3 regions of the Pseudocitrobacter sp. 73 genome follow, and region 1 is predicted to be linked to each of the others. Evidence: predicted binding sites of a transcription regulator. Region 1 holds the regulator's gene; each other region holds the start of a gene.

Region 1 (5,664 bases):
AGTAGTCAGCCAGTTGTTCGGCGACATACACCGAACGGTGTTTACCGCCGGTACAGCCAATCGCCACGGTCAGATAGCTACGGTTATTGGTTTCCAGCATAGGTAACCATAGCTCAAGATAGCTGCGGGTCTGGTAGATAAAGTTATGGACTTCCGTATGCCTGTCGAGGAAGGCGGCAACCGGTTTATCGAGGCCGGTCATCGGACGCAGTTTCGGATCCCAGTGCGGGTTGGGCAGGAAGCGTACGTCGAAGACGTAATCCGCATCAATAGGAATACCGTGCTTGAAGCCAAAGGATTCAAACACCATCGTCAGTTCACGCTCGCGTTTGCCCAGCAGGCGGGTACGCAGCATTTCTGCCAGCTCGTGGACCGACATCTCGGAGGTGTCGACGATAAGGTCTGCGCGCGAGCGCAGCGGCTCGAGCAGGTCGCTCTCTTTGTCGATGGCGCTCTCGAGCGACAAGTTTTTACTGGAGAGCGGATGCAGACGGCGCGTGTCGCTGTAACGACGGATCAGCGTATTGCGATCGGCATCGAGGAACAGCAACTGTGGAGAAAATGCGTCCGGCAGATTTTCCATCGCTTTTTCGAAGATTTCCGGAGATTCCGGCATATTACGCACGTCGATACTGACGGCGGCGGAGATCTCCCGGTCGGCCAGCGTTTTCGCAAGCTCTGGCAGCAGGACTACCGGCAGGTTGTCTACACAGTAGAAACCCATATCTTCCAGCGCCCGTAAAGCCACGGATTTACCCGAGCCTGAGCGGCCGCTGACGATCATCAGTACCATGTACCGTTTCTCCTCAGTACGAACTCATTTCCCTTACGCTTCATCACTGTTTTCCGTTTCTGTGATGATTTGATAAAGCTCTTCGTCACTCTGCGCTGAGCGCAGGCGGCGGCAGATGGTTTTATCCGCCAGACGTTTCGCCACCAGTGAAAGCGTATGTAAGTGCGTTTTGGTTTGGTCCGCAGGCACCAGCAGAGCAAACAGCAGGTCGACAGGCTGATTGTCGATGGCGTCGAACGCGATCGGCGTTTCAAGCTGCACAAAAACGCCCACGGCGCGCAGCGTATCTTCTTCCAGCTTACCGTGTGGAATGGCGATGCCATTGCCAATGCCGGTACTGCCCATTTTCTCACGGGTGAGAATCGCTTCGAACACCACCTGCGGAGGCAGACTTAACTGCTTTGCCGCCAGTTCACTGATGATTTCCAGCGCACGTTTTTTACTCTGGCAGTGAACCGCACTGCGGGTACATTCCTGGTTAAGCACATTGCTCAGTTGTAGAGCCGAATCGTTATTTATCATAATTTCACCTAAGCATCGCCCGACACTTTACCGGCATCGGGCGACCGCCCGGACAATTAGTGTTGTTTCAGTTTATCTTTATGTTTATTAAGCTGCCGCGCCAGTTTGTCGATCAACAGATCAATAGCGGCATACATATCCTGCCCTTCCGCGCTGGCATGAAGTTCGCCCCCGTTAACATGCAGGGTCGCATCCGAGATGTGCGTCAATTTCTCCACTTTTAACACAATATAGACCTGATTGATCCTCTCAAAATACTGTTCCAGCTTCACGAATTTCGTGTTGATGAAATCGCGCAGGGCTTCAGTGATTTCGACGTTGTGTCCAGTGATGTTGAGCTGCATAGTGTCTTCCTTATCAGTTGAGTCAGACCAGTTGTTTACGCTGGTTAGACGGCGGAATGGATAAAGACTCTCGGTACTTTGCAACGGTTCGGCGGGCCACCATGATACCTTGATCGGAGAGCATAGAGGTCAGCTTACTGTCGCTTAGTGGTTTCGCGGGATTTTCCGCGGCAATCAATTTCTTCACCAGCGCGCGAATCGCCGTGGATGAGGCTTCGCCGCCACCCTCGGTATTCACATGGCTTGAGAAGAAATACTTAAGCTCAAAAATGCCGCGCGGGCTATGCAAATACTTCTGCGTAGTCACGCGTGAAATGGTGGACTCATGCATCTCGACGGTCTGGGCGATATCCGCCAGCACCATCGGTTTCATATACTCTTCGCCGGACTCAAAAAACGCCTGCTGCTGCTCAACGATGCAGCGGCTGACGCGCAGCAACGTGTCGTTGCGGCTCTCAAGACTTTTAATCAGCCACTTCGCATCTTGCAGATTGCTGCGAATAAACTGGCTGTCGGCGTCGTTACGGACGTTGTTACACATGCCCGCGTAGTGCTGATTAATTTGCAGACGTGGAATGCTGTCGGCGTTAAGTTCTACCACCCAGCGGCCACTGACTTTGCGCACCAGCACATCAGGAATGACATACTCCGGCTCACCGGTCTGGATCGATTGACCCGGACGTGGATCCAGTGACTGAATCAGATCCACCGCTTCTTTCAACACGTCTTCTTTCAGACGCGTGACACGCATTAACGATCGGAAATCGTGGTTGGCAAGCAGATCGAGATGGTCGCTGATGATCAGACGGGCTTCGGCGAGGCGAGGGGTTTCTTTGGCAAACTGAGAGAGCTGAATAAGCAGGCAATCGCGGAGATCGCGGGCGGCAACGCCCACCGGGTCGAACCGCTGGATCCGTTTAAGCACGGCTTCGACTTCATCCAGACCGATTTCGTCATCACCCATGCTCTCGCGGATATCTTCCAGCGGGACGGTCAGATAACCGGTATCGTCAACGGCGTCAACGATGGAGGTGGCTATCGCCCGGTCGGTATCGGTAAACGGCGTGAGTTCCACCTGCCACATCAGGTAATCCTGAAGGGACTGGGTAGTTTCGCCCTGATAGACCGGCAGTTCGTCGTCCTGGTAATCTGCGCCAGTGCCTGAGGGCGTTCCGGCGGTGTAGATTTCATCCCAGCTGGCGTCGAGCGGCAGCTCTTCCGGCATATCTTTCTGTTCGAGCGCGTCGGCGCTGTCTAACGTTTCGTTATCCGGCGTCTCTTTGGCATCGATTTCTTCATGAATATCGGTTTGCTCAAGCAGGGGATTGCTCTCCAGCGCTTGCTGAAGTTCCTGCTGCAGTTCCAGCGTCGACAGCTGTAACAAGCGAATTGCCTGTTGCAGCTGTGGCGTCATGGCGAGCTGTTGGCTGAGCCTTAATTGCAAACCTTGCTTCATGTTCAGTGCGATAATCTCCGGCTAACCTCTCTCATACTTCTACCCTATCAGAGTCTGAAGTCTTCCCCAAGATACACACGTTTAACATGTTCGTCTTGTAAGATCTCTGTCGGGGTGCCGTGGGCGATAAGCTGCCCCTGGCTGACGATATACGCACGCTCACACACCGCCAGCGTTTCGCGGACGTTGTGGTCGGTGATTAACACGCCGAGACCGCTGTCGCGCAGGTGCTCAATGATGTGTTTGATATCGATAACAGAGATTGGGTCAACGCCCGCAAATGGTTCATCCAGCAGGATAAATTTCGGATTTGCGGCCAGCGCGCGGGCGATCTCTACGCGGCGACGTTCGCCACCAGAGAGCGATTGACCCATGTTGTCGCGGAGGTGTTCGATGTGGAACTCTTCCATCAGCTCGTTACAGCGGTCTTCGCGCTGTTCACTGGTGAGATCGTCACGAATTTGCAGCACCGCCATCAGGTTGTCATACACGCTCAGACGACGGAAAATGGACGCTTCCTGCGGCAGATAGCCAATCCCGCGGCGCGCACGGGCGTGCAGCGGCAGCAGGCTGATATCTTCATCATCAATGATGATATTACCCGCGTCGCGCGGCACGATACCGACCACCATGTAGAAGGTGGTGGTTTTACCCGCGCCGTTCGGCCCAAGCAGACCCACAATCTCACCGGAATTGACGGTCAGACTGACATCCTCTACCACACGGCGGCCTTTGTAGGCTTTAGCCAGGTTCTTTGCAGTTAATGTCGCCATAACGAATTAGTTACTCTTCTTCTGTGCCGGTGCCTGGTTTTTGTTCTTGTCCTGCAACTGGGACGGAACCAGAACGGTCGTTACGCGTTTACCTTTTTCGCTAAACGCCTGCATTTTCTGTTCTTTAACCAGGTAAGTGATTTTGTCGCCCTTGATGTTGCTGTCGACCTGTTCCAGATATGCGTTGCCGGTCAGCACCACGAAATCACTTTGCAGTTCATAATGCATTTTGGCGGCGTGGCCTTTCACCGGCTTGCCGTTGTCCTGCATCTGGTAGAAGGTCGCCGGGTTACCGTAGCCGTCGATCACCTCTTTGCCTTTTTCGCCGCCAGGACGGGTCACCACCACCTTGTCGGCGTTAATTTTGATACTGCCCTGGGTCACAATAACGTTGCCGGTAAAGGTGACGATATTGCCCTGCATATCCAGCGACTGCTGATCGGATTCAATATGAATCGGCTGGTCAGTATCACCAGTCAGTGCCAGTGCCGGCAGGCTGGCTGCCAGCAGAGAACCGGCGAGCGCCAGCTTAAGGCTGAGTTTGTTTGTTCTGAATTTCATAGGAGGTTCTAACCTTTTCAATCAGCTCGGCGTTCTTGCTGCGTAAATTGCCGCGCATTTTCAGGCCGCTGGAATTAAATGTCGTTCCGTATAACGTCACCAAATCATCAGAGGTAACATCCTGGGTGACCAGGTTGATCTGGGCGTTATCCGTCGTAATTTTGCGCAATTGCGCGTCAGGGGTCAGGGCGTTAACTTCAACGTGACCATAAAGGTACAGCATGCGATCGTTTGTCAGCTTCGCTTTATCGGCTTTGATTGACCAGGTTGGCACTTTATCAGTGTCAAAGGTGGTCAGTCTCGGCTGGGTAAACCACGAGACAGCTTCGTCGGAAAAATACTCGACGTGTTCTGCGATTAACCGATAATTCAACGCGCCTTCAGGGCTGTAGACCACCGTATCGGTATGTTCGCTTTTATAAGTTGGGTCGTTGCTGTTAACCACCGCCTGACCGTCATCATCATTGCTGGCCAGATTCACGCCAATGAGGACGAGCGCCGCAAGCGAAAGCAGGATAATAACCCAACGTCTGGTTTTACTCATATCGATTGCCCTTTGGCTTCCTCTAACTTCCCTTGCGCCAGCAACAGGAGATCGCACACTTCACGGACCGCGCCGCGCCCACCGGCAATACGGGTGACGTAATCCGCACGTGGCAGCAACAGTGGATGCGCGTCATTGACCGCAACGCTTAAACCCACTTCCGCCATAACCGGCCAGTCGATGAGATCGTCGCCCACATAAGCAACTTCATCGGCCTGCAAACCGAGCTTGCCGAGCAGCTCGCGATAGGCGATAAGTTTATCGGATTGCCCTTGATAAAGATGGGTAATTCCTAACGTATCACAGCGGTCTTCTAACAGTTTAGCTTTTCGCCCGGTAATAATGGCAACTTCGATTCCGGACGTCAGGGCACAGCGAATACCGTAGCCATCACGCACGTTAAACGCTTTCAACTCTTCGCCGTTATTCCCCATGTAAATCAGACCATCGGACAGCACGCCGTCGACGTCGAGGATCAGCAGGCGAATTTTCGCCGCTTTCTCAATAAATTCGGTGCTCACCGGGCCGTAACAGGTTGCCACGGAAGTGACAGCATTACTCATTGTTTTTAATCCTTTTACACTACGCCTGCGCGCAGTAAATCATGCATATGGATGACGCCCAGCAGTTGATCGCCCTCAGCAACCAGCACGCAGGTGACGTGGCGTGAT
Region 2 (5,664 bases), on a different contig from region 1:
GGCGATGTTCAGCCTCGACTGGCGCATGGCGCTGGTGGCGGTTTGCATTTTCCCGGCGGTGCTGACCGTCATGGTGATTTACCAACGCTACAGCACGCCTATCGTGCGCCGTGTGCGGACATATCTGGCGGATATTAATGACGGTTTTAACGAAGTGATCAACGGCATGAGCGTTATTCAGCAGTTCCGTCAGCAGGCGCGTTTTGGCGAACGCATCGGCGAGCATAGCCGTCAGCACTATCTGGCGCGTATGCAAACCCTGCGTCTTGATGGCTTCCTGCTGCGTCCGCTGCTCAGCCTTTTCTCTACGTTGATCCTGTGCGGTTTGTTGATGCTGTTTGGTTTTACCTCGGTTGGCACCATTGAAGTGGGCGTGCTGTACGCATTTATCAGCTACCTGGGGCGTCTCAATGAACCGCTGATTGAACTCACCACCCAGCAGTCAATGCTGCAACAGGCGGTGGTGGCCGGGGAGCGCGTATTCGAACTGATGGACAGGCCGCGTCAGACCTACGGCGACGATGCGCGCCCGCTGGAAAACGGCGACATCGAGATTGATAACGTCTCCTTTGCTTACCGCGATGATCGTATGGTGTTGCAGGATATCTCGCTCTCAATTCCCTCGCGCAGTTTTGTGGCGCTGGTAGGGCATACGGGCAGCGGGAAAAGCACGCTTGCCAGTTTGCTGATGGGCTATTACCCGCCGAATGCAGGTGAAATCCGCCTGGGTGGTCGCCCGCTTGGCAGTTTAAATCATCAGGTCCTACGCCAGGGCGTCGCCATGGTGCAGCAGGACCCTGTTGTCCTGGCCGACTCTTTCTTCGCGAACGTCACGCTGGGCCGTGATATCAGCGAAGCGCAGGTATGGCAGGCGCTGGAAACGGTGCAACTGGCGGAACTGGCGCGTGGGCTGAGCGATGATATTTATACACCGCTCGGCGAGCAGGGCAATAATCTCTCCGTTGGGCAAAAACAGTTGCTGGCGCTGGCACGCGTGCTGGTTGATACCCCGCAGGTGTTGATTCTGGATGAAGCCACCGCCAATATCGACTCCGGCACCGAACAGGCTATTCAGCAGGCGCTGGCCGCCGTACGTGAACACACCACCCTGGTAGTGATTGCGCATCGACTCTCCACCATCGTTGATGCTGACACCATTATGGTGCTGCATCGCGGGCAGGCGGTGGAGCAGGGCTCGCACCAGCAACTGCTGGAAGCCAAAGGCCGATACTGGCAGATGTATCAGCTTCAACTGGCCGGGGAAGAGCTTGCCGCCAGTGCGCAGGATGAAACGCTGACCGCCTGATGTGATGCTGGTCAGTTAAGGGCCGATTCACTTTTCAGAGCATCTCCCCGTTGCGCTCCTGTCTGGCTCCATGCCATATAAATCGTGCAGGCGCAGGGAGCACGCAGGGGGCGGCCAATCGCCGCCGCCCCCTGCACCCCCCGGGCTTTGGCGGAAAAATCGCCGCTTCGCGGTTCCCTCAGCTTATCCCTTACGGCTTTCGGGTCGGGCGCGAGGTAACATCCCTGTAAAGCCGCGCCCTCAGCCCACATCCATGTGGGCTGCCCCGGCCTTCAGGGAACGCTTCGGCGATTTTGACGCCACCAACGGCGGTGCGGCCTTTAAGTTAACAGCAAAAACCAATGTATCTGAAACCGACGAGTCCCCGCTGGAAATCGGCGAGCCGGAGAATGGAAGACAAGGTCAGTCCGCCATGGATGGCGGACTGAGGCGAACCGAGACAGGACGTCGAGTTTCGCCGTGCCGCAGGCTGGAGTTCGGAGGAGAGCGTAGTGCGAAGCACCGATTTCCCCGCGGGGCCGCGGGGATTGCGAAGGGGGTCGCGGTTGACCCCCTTTGCCCGTTCACTGATGCTGATGTTACATGTAGCGCAAAACGTAAAGTGAACGGAACTTTGCGCTTAGCTGACCATCATTAACGGACTGATGCACTTTTTTTAAGCAATTTGCTAACAGACGCACCAGCGCGTGCAATTCAACCACGCATCATGCACTCGCATGGTGCGTTTTTGTTTCATTTCCAGTTAATGCATGTGCACCGCCACGAGCCTGACGCCGTTAATCGCCAATTCCCTCTCAGTTTTCATTTCTGGCACGCCCCTTGCTTTATCTACTTCGTGTAGCAGCAGCCATTACCGAATTCTGACTGGAGGGGATCTATGAAGCTGGTTACCGTGGTAATCAAACCATTCAAACTCGAAGACGTCCGCGAAGCGCTGTCTTCAATTGGTATTCAGGGACTGACCGTGACGGAAGTGAAGGGCTTCGGTCGTCAGAAGGGGCATGCCGAGCTGTATCGCGGCGCGGAGTACAGCGTGAACTTCCTGCCTAAAGTGAAGATTGACGTCGCGATTGCCGACGACCAGCTTGATGAAGTCGTGGATGTGGTGAGCAAGGCGGCATACACCGGAAAAATTGGCGACGGTAAAATTTTCGTCGCCGAGCTGCAACGTGTGATTCGTATTCGTACCGGCGAAGCCGACGAAGCGGCACTGTAATTCCTGGCGCACAGTGATAGGGATCGAGAAAATGAAAATAGCAAAATTGAAAACCGGTTTGGCGGCTCTGGCGCTGTTGCCGGGCCTGGCGATGGCGGCTCCGGCGACGATCGATAAAGCCGATAACGCCTTTATGATGATTTGTACCGCGCTGGTGCTGTTTATGACCATTCCGGGAATTGCCCTGTTTTATGGCGGCCTGATTCGTGGGAAAAACGTGCTTTCTATGTTGACGCAGGTGGCGGTGACGTTCGCGCTGGTCTGCGTGCTGTGGGTGGTTTACGGCTATACGCTGGCCTTCGGTACCGGCGGTAGCTTCTTCGGTAATTTTGACTGGGTGATGCTGAAAGGTATTGCATTGACCGCGCCGATGGGCACGTTCTATCAGTATATTCATGTTGCCTTCCAGGGCTCGTTCGCCTGCATCACCGTAGGCCTGATTGTCGGCGCGCTGGCAGAACGTATTCGTTTTTCAGCGGTGCTGATTTTCGTGGTTATCTGGCTGACGCTCTCCTATATTCCGATTGCGCATATGGTGTGGGGCGGCGGTTTGTTGGGCTCGCACGGCGCGCTGGACTTCGCGGGCGGTACGGTGGTTCATATTAACGCGGCGGTTGCGGGTCTCGTTGGGGCCTACCTGATTGGTAAACGCGTCGGTTTTGGCAAAGAAGCGTTTAAACCGCATAATCTGCCGATGGTGTTTATTGGTACTGCCATCCTTTACTTCGGCTGGTTTGGTTTCAACGCCGGTTCAGCGAGCGCGGCGAACGAAATTGCCGGTCTGGCTTTCGTGAACACCGTTGTGGCAACTGCGGCAGCGATTCTGGGCTGGGTCTTCGGTGAGTGGGCACTGCGTGGTAAACCGTCTCTGCTGGGCGCGTGTTCCGGGGCGATTGCGGGCCTGGTCGGTATTACCCCCGCGTGTGGCTTTATCGGTGTTGGCGGCGCATTGATCCTCGGTATCGTTGCGGGTCTGGCCGGGCTGTGGGGCGTCACCATCCTGAAACGCTGGTTGCGTGTGGATGATCCTTGCGATGTTTTCGGCGTTCACGGCGTGTGTGGCATCGTGGGTTGTATCCTGACCGGTATCTTTGCCTCTACCTCCTTTGGCGGCGTGGGTTATGCGGAAGGCGTCACCATGGGCCATCAGGTGCTGGTACAGCTGGAAAGCATCGCCATCACCATTGTCTGGTCGGGCATTGTGGCCTTCGTTGGCTACAAAGTAGCAGACCTGACCGTTGGCCTGCGTGTTCCGGAAGAGCAGGAGCGCGAAGGGCTGGACGTCAACAGTCACGGCGAAAACGCGTACAACGCCTAATCAGTTCTAACAAAAAAGCCTCCGCTTGTGGAGGCTTTTGCTTTCAGACGTCATCTTATCCGCGATTACGCATCACCCCTTCCTGTACCGTCGAGGCCACCAGTACACCATCCTGCGAATAGAATTCGCCGCGCACAAAGCCACGCGCGCTGGAGGCTGACGTACTTTCCACGCTGTAGAGCAACCAGTCGTTCAGGTTAAACGGACGGTGGAACCACATGGAATGGTCAATCGTTGCGACCTGCATCCCTTTTTCCAGGAAACCGACACCGTGCGGCTGAAGTGCGACCGGCAGGAAGTTGAGATCGGAGGCGTAGCCCAGCAAATTCTGGTGTACACGTAAATCATCCGGTACCGTCCCGTTTGCGCGTAACCACACCTGACGTTTTGGCTCAGCGACATGGCCCTTCAACGGGTTGTGGAACTCGACCGGGCGAATTTCCAGCGGGCGTTCGCAGAGGAATTTATCTTTCAGCACCTGCGGCAGCAGATGCTCCAGCGAACGGGCGATATCGGTTTCTGACGGCAGGCTCTCCGGCGCTGGCGCTTCGGGCATGGTTTTCTGATGCTCGTAGCCCGGTTCGGGGGCCTGGAATGACGCAGTCATATAGAAAATCGGTTTACCGTTCTGAATCGCCGACACGCGGCGAGCGCTGAAGCTGTTACCATCGCGCAGCACTTCGACGTCATAGACAATCGGCTTCAGGCTGTCGCCGGGGCGCAGGAAGTAGCTGTGGAAGGAGTGAATCAGGCGCTCAACGGGAACCGTTTCTTTTGCGGCATAAAGAGCCTGACCCACAACCTGGCCACCAAATACCTGACGCAGCCCCAAATCTTCGCTCTGCCCGCGGAATAATCCTTCTTCGATTTTTTCCAGATTCAACAATGCCAGTAAGTTAGATAGCGCCTGACTCATAGATTTCCTCAATAATTTTTATCATCGCCGCGGCGAGGGATTAGCACAGTATAACGCAGTTTTGCAGCTGGTCCGATGGGTGCAAAAGTCTGAATAAAGGGCAGTTTGCAGGAAAAAAAAGGAGATCTGTGCCACACTTAACCCGTTATGACTGTCATGAATGGTCGCTCTGGCAGGAATAAATCCTGCGGATGCATGAGCGAAAAGGAGAACGCAATGAAAATCGTGCCAATGTTAAGTGGAATAGCCATCGCCGTCGCTCTGTCTGCCTGTGCAGATAAGAGTGCAGATATTCAGACCCCTGCGCCGAATCCGAGCGCTGCGGGCGCGACGCAAGCGGCGATTCAGCAGCCGAGTGTCACGGGGACCGTGTGGATCCGTCAGAAAGTGGCGTTGCCACCGGATGCGGTGCTGACCGTTACGGTTTCTGATGCCTCGCTCGCCGATGCACCGTCCAAAGTTATTGCTCAGAAAGTGACGCGTACCGAAGGGAAACAGGCACCCTTTAGCTTTGTGCTGCCGTTCAACCCGAAGGACATCCAGCCTAATGCCCGAATTCTGTTGAGCGCAGCCATTACGCTGAATGATAAGCTGATCTTTATTACTGACACCGTGCAGCCCATTATCAATCAGGTCGGCACCAAAGCCGACCTGACACTGGTTCCGGTACAGCAGACAGCTGTGCCGATGCAGCAAAGCGGTGGAGCGGCTACGACCGTGCCATCAACGTCGCCGACCCAGGTTAACCCGTCGTCCTCGGACCCGGCGCCGACGCAAATCCCATAAGCCTTTCAATGCCCTCCTCGTGAGGGCATTTTTTTAGTAGATCCAGCGATACTTCTGCAAATCAATCTTACCTCCGCCTGATACCTGCACCCCTTCGGCGAGCAGCGCCTGACGCTGGCGCT
Region 3 (5,664 bases), on a different contig from region 1:
ATGCGCTGGCGATGGCCGTGATGCAGGCGCGGGGTTTCAATGAGGAAGATTTTGCCCGTTCGCATCCGGCTGGCGCGCTGGGCGCGCGCTTACTGAATAAAGTGCATCATCTGATGCGCCGCGACGCCGACGTGCCACAGGTGAGTATTCACGCCAGTATTATGGACGCGATGCTCGAACTGAGCCGCACCGGGCTGGGCCTGGTTGCCGTATGTGATGAGCAGTTGCAAGTGAAAGGCGTATTTACCGACGGCGACCTGCGCCGCTGGCTGGTGGGCGGTGGCGCACTGGCAGATAACGTCAGCCTGGCGATGACGGTAAATGGCACGACGCTGAATGCGCAGAGCCGCGCCATTGATGCCAAAGAGCAATTGATGAAGAAAAAAATCAGCGCCGCGCCGGTGGTGGATGACAACGGCCAACTGGTCGGCGCGATCAACCTGCAAAACTTCTATCAGGCCGGAATTCTTTAATCCTTCATTCCCAGACGTTTCGCCAGCCGATGCAGGTTGGCGACGTCTGTCTCCAGCGCCCGCGCGCTGGCCGCCCAGTTATTGTTGTTTTGCGACAGCGCCTGACGAATCATCTCACGCTGGAAGTGCTCGGTCGCGTCACGCAGGTTGTGACACACGGGTAACGCTGGCGCTTCACTTTCAAGGACTGGCGCAACCGTGCTTTCTTCAAACGTGAAATGCTGCGCTTCCAGAATCACTTCGCCACCGCTGCGCGTTGCGCGCGCCAGCACCACCGCGCGATGCACGGCATGTTCCAGCTCTCGCACGTTGCCCGGCCAGCCATAACTCAGCAAATGCGCCCGCGCCCCGGAGCTTAAAATCACGCGGGACAACCCGAGACGCAACCGACACTGTTCGCAGAAATAGCCCGCCAGCAGCACCACATCATCACCACGTTCACGCAGCGGTGGAACGGAGAGCGGGAAGACGCTCAGACGATGGAACAGATCGGCACGAAAACGCCCGGCCAGCACCTCTTCGCGCAAGTCGCGGTTGGTGGCCGCCAGCACGCGCACATCGACGCGCAGACTACGATCATCGCCGACGCGCTGAATATCGCCATACTGCAATACGCGCAGCAATTTGGCCTGCAACGCCAGAGACAGTTCGCCAATTTCATCAAGGAACAGCGTGCCGTTATCGGCCATTTCAAACTTACCGCTACGGTTGCTGATAGCCCCGGTAAACGCGCCCTTTACATGACCAAAGAGTTCACTTTCCGCCACGCTTTCCGGGAGTGCCGCGCAGTTGAGATAGACTAGCGGGTTAGCCGCACGCGGAGAACCTTCATGAATGGATTTCGCCACCAGTTCTTTCCCGGTACCTGTTTCACCGCTAATCAGTACATTAAGATCGGACGCCGCAACAATCTCTATCTCTTTTTTAAGCTGCATCATGTTCGGAGACAGGCCAATCATGTCGGTGCTGGCGACAGGTTCAAACGCTGCAGGCGCCCCCGGCAACATATTCTGGCTTTCCAGTTGTTCAATCAGAAGCGCATTACTCAGCGCCCCGGCAGCCAGCGCGGATATCAGGCGCAGTTCCTCATCGCTGAAGACATCAAACTGCTCCGGCTCCATCGCATCCAGCGTCAACGCGCCAATCAGATTCTGGCCGGCAAACAGCGGCAAGCCGACGCAGGCGTGCACTTTCAGGCTCTCCTGGCCGGGAATTAAACCATCGTAAGGATCGGGCAAATCACTGTCTGCCGGGAAGCGGACGACATCCCCGGCGCGGGCAATGGCCTCAAGACGCGGGTGCCCTTCCAGCGTAAAGCGACGACCCAGCACATCCTGCGCCAGCCCATCGATGGCCAGCGGAACAAACTGTCGTGCGTCATAGCGCAGTAATGCCGACGCGTCGCACTCCAGCACCTGACGCAGCGTGGTGATTAAACGCTGAAAGCGATCCTGATGCCCAACCCCACTTTGTAGCTCGATGGCGATATTCGCCAGTACATCGACCGAGAAACTCATGATGACCTCATTGTCTTTTTGACAATGCATATTGTCATATCGACCATAACAATAACAGTCATTTTGACAATAGAAATGCACGCAATAACATTAAATACATATAAAACAACAAGTTAAAAAGTTGGCACGCGACCTGCAATAAGCAAAACATCTTTTTTAAAAACACTGCATTTGATTGAGGTTGCTATGTCTATTCTGGTTAAAAATAACATTCATTGGGTTGGCCAACGTGACTGGGAAGTGCGTGATTTTCACGGTACCGAATATAAAACGCTGCGTGGCAGCAGCTACAACAGCTATCTGATCCGTGAAGGTAAAAATGTCCTGATCGACACCGTTGACCACAAATTCAGCCGCGAATTCGTGCAGAATCTGCGCAGCGAAATCGACCTGAACGACATCGACTACATCATTATTAACCACGCGGAAGAAGACCACGCCGGTGCGCTGACCGAGCTGATGTCTTACATCCCGAACACGCCCATTTACTGCACTACCAACGCCATTGATTCCATCAACGGCCACCACCACCATCCGGAATGGAATTTCCATACGGTGAAAACCGGCGACAGTCTGGATATTGGTAACGGCAAACAACTGATCTTCGTTGAAACCCCGATGCTGCACTGGCCGGACAGCATGATGACTTACATGACTGGCGACGCGGTACTGTTCAGTAACGACGCCTTTGGTCAGCACTACTGTGACGAACGTCTGTTCAACGACGAAGTGGATCAGACCGAACTGTTCGAACAGTGTCAGCGCTACTATGCCAATATCCTGACGCCGTTCAGCCGTCTGGTGACGCCAAAAATTACCGAAATCCTCGGCTTCAATCTGCCGGTCGATATGATTGCCACCTCACACGGTGTGGTATGGCGTGACAACCCGACGCAAATCGTTGAGCTGTATCTGAAATGGGCGGCCGATTATCAGGAAGATCGCATCACTATTTTCTACGACACCATGTCGAACAACACCCGCATGATGGCGGATGCGATTGCTCAGGGTATCAACGAAGTTGACCCACGCGTAGCGGTGAAAATCTTCAACGTCGCCCGCAGCGATAAAAACGAAATCCTGACCAATGTTTTCCGTTCTAAAGGCGTGCTGGTTGGGACATCAACCATGAACAACGTAATGATGCCGAAAATTGCTGGCCTGGTCGAAGAGATGACAGGCCTGCGTTTCCGTAACAAACGTGCCAGCGCGTTCGGTTCACATGGCTGGAGCGGCGGTGCGGTTGACCGTCTCTCTACTCGTTTGCAGGATGCGGGCTTTGAAATGTCACTGAGCCTGAAAGCCAAATGGCGTCCTGACTTCGACGCGCTGGAAGTGTGCCGCGAACACGGTCGTGAAATCGCCCGCCAGTGGGCACTTGCGCCGCTGCCAGAGGTGAGTGCCAAAGTCACAACCGCGCAGGAAGAATGCGCCTGTGCCGCAGCCGCAGCCGCTGACCTCGGCCCAAGCATGCAGTGCAGCGTCTGCCAGTGGATTTACGATCCGGCAAAAGGCGAGCCGAACCAGGATGTTCAGCCGGGGACGCCGTGGAGCGACGTGCCGGATAACTTCCTGTGCCCGGAATGCTCACTGGGTAAAGACGTCTTCGACGTACTGGCCACGGAGGCAAAATGAATAATGGCATCGTGATCATCGGGTCGGGCTTTGCGGCCCGCCAACTGGTGAAAAACATTCGCAAACAGGACGCTGCCGTGCCGCTGACTTTGATCGCCGCCGACAGCATTGATGAGTACAACAAGCCAGACCTCAGCCACGTCGTCAGCCGGGGGCAAACCGCCGCCGACCTGACGCTGCAAACGGCAGGTGAGTTTGCCGAGCAGTACAATCTGAATCTCTTCCCACAAACCTGGGTGAGCGACATCGACGCACAGGCCAAAGTGGTGAAAAGTCAGGACAGAGAGTGGCGCTACGACAAACTGGTGCTGGCGACAGGCGCATCGACCATCGTACCGCCGGTTCCCGGAAAAGAGCTGATGCTGACCCTCAACAGCCAGCAGGAGTTCGGGGCCGCGCAAAGCACCCTGCGTGATGCGCAGCGCGTACTGATTATCGGCGGCGGCCTGATTGGCAGCGAACTGGCGATGGACTTCAGCCGTGCAGGTAAAGCGGTGACGGTGGTGGATAACTCCGCCTGCATTCTGGCGTCACTGATGCCGCCGGAAGTGAGCAGCCGCCTGCAACATCGTCTGACCGACATGGGTGTGCATCTGCTGCTGAAAACCCAGTTGCAGTCGCTGGAGCAAACAACAACCGGGATTGTGGCGAAGTTTGACCGCCATCGTCAGGTTGAAGTGGATGCCGTTGTTGCGGCCACTGGCTTGCGCCCGGAAACCGCGCTGGCGCGTCATGCGGGTGTAGAGATCAATCGTGGCGTGAAGGTCAACAGCGCGATGCAGACCAGTAACCCGGATATCTACGCGCTGGGTGATTGCGCGGAGATCAACGGGGCCGTGCTGCCCTTCCTGCAACCGATTCTGTTAAGTGCGATGTGTCTGGCGAAGAATCTGCTCGGCCAGAATGGCGAGCTGAAGTTACCGCATATGCTGGTGAAGGTGAAAACGCCGGATCTGCCGCTACATCTGGCGGGGGAAACGCGCCGTCAGGATCTGGACTGGACTATCGCCACCAGCGCACAGGGCATGCTTGCTCAGGGCTATGACGACAACCAGCAACTTCGCGCGTTTGTGGTGAGTGAAGAGAGAATGAAGGAGGCGTTTAGCCTGTTGAAGTTATTGCCGAATTGATTTGCTATGCCATTGCTGAACTTAACCTTGCTCGCGAATTTTGCAGAGCCCTTCTTAACCTCAGATACATGGACGTATCGCGTCTGATTTTTGCCCCGGTCGCCGGGGCTTTTTTTTGGCTCCGTGCGCGCGTTGTTGTCGGGTGGCGGCTACGCCTTACCCGACCTACCTATTTACACCATCAGACAAGCCCAAACCATCCGGCATCACGCGCACCGGGCCGCTGCCACCACCGCCTGCCCGAACGCAATTGCCCCATCGCCTGCGGGCAAACTGTGCGGGAAAAGCAGCGTAAAATCAGCCAGATGGTGCTGTAACCGCGCACGCAGCAGCGCGTTATGCAGCACGCCGCCACCAAATGCCAGCGTTGAGATGCCCCGCGCCTGTGCTTCGCGACGCATCATACCGCCCAGCCCCTGCGCCAGCGCATCGTGAAACACCCACGCTTTCTCCGCCGGGCTGGCCTGCCAGCTCAACCACTGCGGCCAGAATTCTGCAAGGTCGAACCGTTCACTTTGCAGCGGATGTTCGACGCCGGTACACGTCGCCGCCAGCGCTTCCAGACGACAAGCCGCCTCACCTTCATAGCTCAACGTCAGCGGCGCACAGCCCAGCGCGCAGGCCACCGCATCAAACAATCGCCCGCAGGATGATGCGCGCGGCGCATTAATACCGCGCTCAATCGCCCGCGCCAGCAGAGGCCAGTTTTGTTCGCGCACGATGGCGGTTTCCGGATAACTTTCCCACTCCGGCACAAACGCCAGGCAGTGCGCCAGCAGGTTACGCCACGGCTGACGTGCCGCCAGGTCGCCCCCCGGCAACGCTACCGCAGGCAGGCCGCCAAGATGTTCACACTCGCGGTAATTCACCCGCAGACATTCACCGCCCCACAATGCACCCTCTTCCCCC

Evidence for each region. Region 1 encodes sigma-54, which starts transcription at its own class of promoters, with help from an activator protein. Its sites were predicted from a motif close to GTTGGCACANNTTTCGCTNT; they were not measured.
Region 2: the regulator sigma-54 is predicted to act here: its motif matches at 2,113-2,132, upstream of glnK (P-II family nitrogen regulator).
Region 3: the regulator sigma-54 is predicted to act here: its motif matches at 2,111-2,130, upstream of norV (anaerobic nitric oxide reductase flavorubredoxin).

What each region holds. Positions count from the first base shown of each region.
Region 1 covers NZ_VTZO01000015.1:198,024-203,687, reverse strand. The annotation lists gene rapZ (RNase adapter RapZ) at 1-793, opposite strand, end outside; gene ptsN (PTS IIA-like nitrogen regulatory protein PtsN) at 827-1,315, opposite strand; gene hpf (ribosome hibernation promoting factor) at 1,372-1,659, opposite strand; gene rpoN (RNA polymerase factor sigma-54) at 1,682-3,115, opposite strand; gene lptB (LPS export ABC transporter ATP-binding protein) at 3,163-3,888, opposite strand; gene lptA (lipopolysaccharide ABC transporter substrate-binding protein LptA) at 3,895-4,449, opposite strand; gene lptC (LPS export ABC transporter periplasmic protein LptC) at 4,418-4,993, opposite strand; gene kdsC (3-deoxy-manno-octulosonate-8-phosphatase KdsC) at 4,990-5,556, opposite strand; gene kdsD (arabinose-5-phosphate isomerase KdsD) at 5,571-5,664, opposite strand, start outside.
Region 2 covers NZ_VTZO01000005.1:50,465-56,128, reverse strand. The annotation lists gene F0Q32_RS04340 (SmdB family multidrug efflux ABC transporter permease/ATP-binding protein) at 1-1,306, shown strand, start outside; gene glnK (P-II family nitrogen regulator) at 2,184-2,522, shown strand; gene amtB (ammonium transporter AmtB) at 2,554-3,840, shown strand; gene tesB (acyl-CoA thioesterase II) at 3,896-4,756, opposite strand; gene F0Q32_RS04320 (YbaY family lipoprotein) at 4,973-5,542, shown strand; partial or broken gene F0Q32_RS04315 (MGMT family protein) at 5,576-5,664, opposite strand, start outside.
Region 3 covers NZ_VTZO01000010.1:323,729-329,392, reverse strand. The annotation lists gene gutQ (arabinose-5-phosphate isomerase GutQ) at 1-473, shown strand, start outside; gene norR (nitric oxide reductase transcriptional regulator NorR) at 470-1,990, opposite strand; gene norV (anaerobic nitric oxide reductase flavorubredoxin) at 2,177-3,625, shown strand; gene norW (NADH:flavorubredoxin reductase NorW) at 3,622-4,755, shown strand; gene hypF (carbamoyltransferase HypF) at 4,962-5,664, opposite strand, start outside.